DNA from 2 places in the Bradyrhizobium japonicum USDA 6 genome. Region 2 is predicted to be linked to the other one. Evidence: predicted binding sites of a transcription regulator. Region 2 holds the regulator's gene; the other holds the start of a gene.
What was found. Region 2 encodes PhoB, which activates phosphate uptake and scavenging genes when phosphate is short. Its sites were predicted from a motif close to TGTCATNNANCTGTCAT; they were not measured.
Positions count from the first base shown of each region.

Region 1: the regulator PhoB is predicted to act here: its motif matches at 1,306-1,322, upstream of BJ6T_RS27330 (RNA degradosome polyphosphate kinase).

Region 1 covers NC_017249.1:5,757,800-5,760,261, forward strand. The annotation lists gene BJ6T_RS27320 (CDP-alcohol phosphatidyltransferase family protein) at 1-461, shown strand, start outside; gene BJ6T_RS27325 (P-loop NTPase family protein) at 574-1,251, shown strand; gene BJ6T_RS27330 (RNA degradosome polyphosphate kinase) at 1,396-2,462, shown strand, end outside.
Region 2 covers NC_017249.1:1,202,291-1,204,752, forward strand. The annotation lists gene pstB (phosphate ABC transporter ATP-binding protein PstB) at 1-324, shown strand, start outside; gene phoU (phosphate signaling complex protein PhoU) at 336-1,052, shown strand; gene phoB (phosphate regulon transcriptional regulator PhoB) at 1,067-1,774, shown strand; gene BJ6T_RS05480 (GcrA family cell cycle regulator) at 1,882-2,394, opposite strand.

The DNA.
Region 1 (2,462 bases), 4.6 Mb from region 2:
AGGTGGCGTTCGCCGTCTTCCTGATCGCTGGCATCAGCGACGCCGTGGACGGGTTCCTGGCCAAGCGATTCAACATGACCAGCGAGCTCGGCGCCCTGCTCGATCCGCTCGCCGACAAGGCCCTGCTGGTCTCGATCTACCTGTCGCTCGGTATCTGGGGCGACATTCCCCGTTGGATCGTGATCCTGGTGGTCTCGCGCGACATCATGATCGTCGCCGCCGTGATCGTGTCCTGGCTGTTCGACAAGCCGGTCGAGATGAAGCCGTCGAAGGTGTCGAAGCTCAACACCGCCGCCCAGGTCGCCTATGCGGCGCTGGTGCTGGCCTCCCTCGCCTTCGGCTTCAAACCGGCGCCCTATGATATGATCCTGATGGGCCTCGTCACGATCTTCACGCTCTCGTCCGTGTCGCTCTATCTCGTCGAGTGGCTGCGGCACATGAGCACGATCGAAGCCAAGTAGCACGGTCGAGGCCAATTGAACCGGGATGCGGCCCCGCAAAAGGCCAACTCCCGCTCGATGACGTCGAATCTCTTCAAACGAAGCCGGCGTGCCGGCACGGAGCACAGCAAGCGTGGCAGGCCGCGTTCATCCCCGACAATTGGCATTCTCGCTTCCGCACGCGGAAAGCCTCAGCCGGGACAATTTTCTCGAAGGCCCCGCCAACGAAGCCGGTCTTGCCCTCATCGATGCCTGGCCGGAATGGCCGAACCGGATCATGTGGCTGGCCGGCCCGGAAGGAAGCGGCAAGAGCCATCTCGCCGCGATCTGGGCCGAGGCTTCCGGCGCCCGCTCGACCACGGCCAGTGGGCTGACCGCCGAAAACGTCCCGGGCGCGCTCGCCACCGGCGCGCTGGTGGTCGAGGACCTCAAGGCAAAAGAGTTCGACGAGCGGGCCCTGTTTCATCTGATGAACCTCGCCCGCGAGGATGGGGCCTACCTGCTCTTCACCGGCCGCGAGGTACCGGCGTCGCTCGAGATCGAGCTGCGCGACCTGCGGTCGCGGTTGCGTGCGGTGCCTGTGATCTCGCTGCTGCCGCCCGACGACCAGCTCTTCCGCGGCCTGATCGTCAAGTTCTGCGCCGACCGCCAGCTCAGCGTGGATGAGAGCGTGGTCAGCTACCTCGCCACCCGCCTGGAGCGGTCCTCGGCGGCCGCACGGGAGGCTGTGCAGCTGCTCGACAGCGAGGCCCTGCGCCTCGGTCGCCCCGTCACGCGGGCGCTGGCCGCCGAGCTGCTTCGGGACGCCTGACCCCTCCACGCCGGCTCCAAGGCCGCTTGACGCGGCGCGGCGGCGGAACATCAATGTCATCGAAACGTCATCGGACTAACACATGCTCCCGCCGGTTTTGCGCATAAGTCGCAAATTGGGGCGAACTGGATGGATCGACTTCTGATGGACTCTGCGCAAGCTGTTGAAATTAAAGAAAAAGCCCCGGAGACCGAGGGGCTGCCGGCGATTGCCTCTAGTCCCGAGCGCTTCATCAATCGCGAGCTCTCCTGGCTGCACTTCAACCGCCGCGTCCTGGAGGAAGCGGTCAATCCCAGCCACCCCATGCTGGAGCGGGTGCGATTCCTGTCGATTTCAGCGAATAACCTCGACGAGTTCTTCATGGTTCGCGTCGCGGGCATCAAGGCCCAGGTGCGCGAAGGCATTGCCGAGCGCGCTCCCGATGGCCTGACGCCGTCCGAGCAGCTCGCGCTGATCAATCGCACCGTCTCACAGCTCGCCTCCGACCAGCAGGCAATCTGGCGCGACCTGCGCGGCACGCTGGCCGACGTCGGTATCGCGCTGGTCGACGGCAAGGATGTCACCAAGGCGGAACGGACCTGGATCGAGGACTACTTCCTCAACAACGTGTTCCCGCTACTGACCCCGCTCGCGATCGATCCTGCCCACCCCTTCCCGTTCATTCCGAGCCTCGGCTTCACCATCGCGCTCCAGCTCACGCGCGCCGCCGACGGCAAGCAGATGAACGCCCTGATCCGCATGCCCGGCAAGATCGACCGCTTCATCCGGTTGCCGGCCGAGGGCAAGGTCGTCCGGCTGATCTCGCTCGAGCAGGCGACCGGGCTGTTCATCAACCGCCTGTTCCCCGGCTACAATCTCCACGGCCAGGGCGCCTTCCGCATCATCCGCGACTCCGAGCTCGAAATCGAGGAAGAGGCCGAAGACCTCGTCCGCCTGTTCGAGACCGCACTGAAGCGCCGCCGCCGCGGGTCGGTGATCCGGCTAGAGATCGACGCCAAGATGCCGGAGGAGCTGCGCAGCTTCGTGCAGCATGCGCTGTCGGCCGCCGACGACGAGATCTTCCTGGTCGACGGCGTGCTCGCCATGAACGAGCTCTCGCAGCTCACCCGCCTCGACCGGCCCGATCTCGAATTCACCCCTTACGTGCCGCGCCATCCCGAGCGCGTGCGCGAGCATGGCGGCGACATCTTCGCCGCGATCCGGCAGAAGGA
Region 2 (2,462 bases):
GGCCTGTCGCTCTCCGGCGGCCAGCAGCAGCGCCTCTGCATCGCCCGCACGGTCGCGGTGCGGCCCGAGGTGATCCTGTTCGACGAGCCCTGCTCGGCGCTCGACCCGATCTCGACCGCCAAGGTCGAGGAGCTGATCCAGGAGCTGTCCGAGAACTACACGATCGCGATCGTCACCCACAACATGCAGCAGGCGGCGCGCGTCTCCGACAAGACCGCCTTCATGTATCTCGGCGAGCTGATCGAGTTCGACGACACCAGCAAGATCTTCACGTCGCCGACCGACCGGCGCACGCAGGATTACATCACCGGCCGGTTCGGCTGAGGAGACGGAACATGGGTTCTGAACATACCGCAAAGGCCTTCGACACCGACCTCCAGGAGCTCACGCGCCTGGTCGCCGAGATGGGAGGCATCGCCGAGCGCATGATCGTCGATTCCGTCGACGCGCTGATCCGCCGCGACGTCGCGCTCGGCCAGCGCGTCGTCACCATCGACGCCGATCTCGACGCGCTTCAGAAGAAGATCGAGGAGCGCGCCGTGCTCACCATCGCGCGCCGCCAGCCGATGGCGGTCGATCTGCGCGAGATCGTCGGCGCCATGCGCGTCGCGACCGATCTCGAGCGGATCGGCGACCTCGCCAAGAACATGGGCAAGCGCGTCGCGGCGCTGGAGACGGATTTCCATCCGCTCAAGCTGTTCCGCGGCCTGGAGCACATGACCGATCTCGTGCAGCAGCAGGTCAAGTCGGTGCTGGATGCCTATGCCGCGCACGATCTACCGGCGGCGATGGCGGTGTGGAAGGGCGACGAGGAAGTCGACGCCATCTGCACCTCGCTGTTCCGCGAGCTGCTCACCTACATGATGGAGGATCCGCGCAACATCTCGTTCTGCATCCACCTGATGTTCTGCGCCAAGAACATTGAGCGCATCGGTGACCACGCCACCAACATTGCCGAGACCGTGTTCTACATGATCGAGGGCCAGGCGATCACCGACAAGCGGCCGAAGGGCGACATGACGACCTTCGCCACGACGGTCCCGAACACTTAAGGAGCGACGACACCATGGGCGCACGCATTATGGTGGTTGAGGACGAGGAAGCTCTCACCGAGCTTCTCCGCTACAACCTCGAAGGCGACGGCTATGACGTCGAGACGGTGATGCGCGGCGACGACGCCGACACCCGCCTCAAGGAGCACATCCCCGATTTGATCGTGCTCGACTGGATGCTGCCGGGCCTCTCCGGCATCGAGCTGTGCCGGCGGCTGCGCACCCGGCCCGAGACCAAGCAGCTTCCGATCATCATGCTCACCGCGCGCGGCGAGGAGAGTGAGCGGGTGCGGGGTCTTGCGACCGGCGCCGACGACTACATCGTCAAGCCGTTCTCGGTGCCGGAGCTGCTGGCACGCGTGAAGGGCCTGCTCAGGCGCGCCAGCCCGGAGCGGCTCGCCACCGTGCTCGCCTATGGCGACATCGAACTCGACCGCGACAAGCGCCGCGTGGCGCGTTCGGGCCGGCCGATCGATCTCGGCCCGACCGAATATCGCCTGCTGGAGTTCTTTCTGGAGCATCCCGGCCGCGTGTTCTCGCGCGAGCAGCTGCTCGACAGCGTCTGGGGCCGTGACATCTACATCGACGAGCGCACCGTCGACGTCCATATCGGCCGCCTGCGCAAGCTGCTCAATCTCGGTCGCGAGCAGGACCCGATCCGCACCGTCCGCGGCGCGGGCTACGCACTGGACGATCGCTTTGCGAAGGCGGAGCAGGCGTAAGGTCCGCTGCAAGCCGGCAAACAAAAAGCGCGCCACCCGGCGCGCTTTTTTTCTTGCTCGATCGTCCCGGCTCTGTGCCGGGACAAGGTTGTCTGCTGGAGCTGTACTCAGCGCGGACCCGGCTTCGCCGGTGCACGCCGGCGATCCGCCGCGGGCTGATACGCCACGCGCGAGTGCTGGGCGCAGTAGGGCAGGCCGGAGAGCGCCTTGCCGCCGCAGAAGAAGAAATCCGGGCTCGAGGGGTCGCCGACCGGCCAGTGGCAGGTGGCCTCGTTCAGCTCCAGCAGAGACAGCCGCTGGCTCATCGGCACGACGTTGTCGTAGGTGACCGGTTCGGCCTCGACCTCGACTTCGAAGGCTTGCGCCAGCGCGGTGTTGCCGCGTGCGATCGGGCGGGTCACCCGCATCATGTGCTGGGCGGGGCGCGCCTTGCGCGGCCGCGGCGCTGCCGATGAAGGGCTCTTGGCGCGGCCCGACAGGCCGAGCCGGTGCACTTTGCCGATTACGGCATTGCGGGTCACATTGCCGAGTTCAGCGGCGATCTGGCTGGCCGAAAGTCCGGCCTCCCAGAGCTTTTTCAGCTGCTCGACGCGATCATCCGACCAGGTCAAAACGGTCATTGCACCCTTTCCTTCGCCGGCGCCTGCCATCCTGGCGGCCGCACGGCGAATGCCTAAGCCTCGAAAAA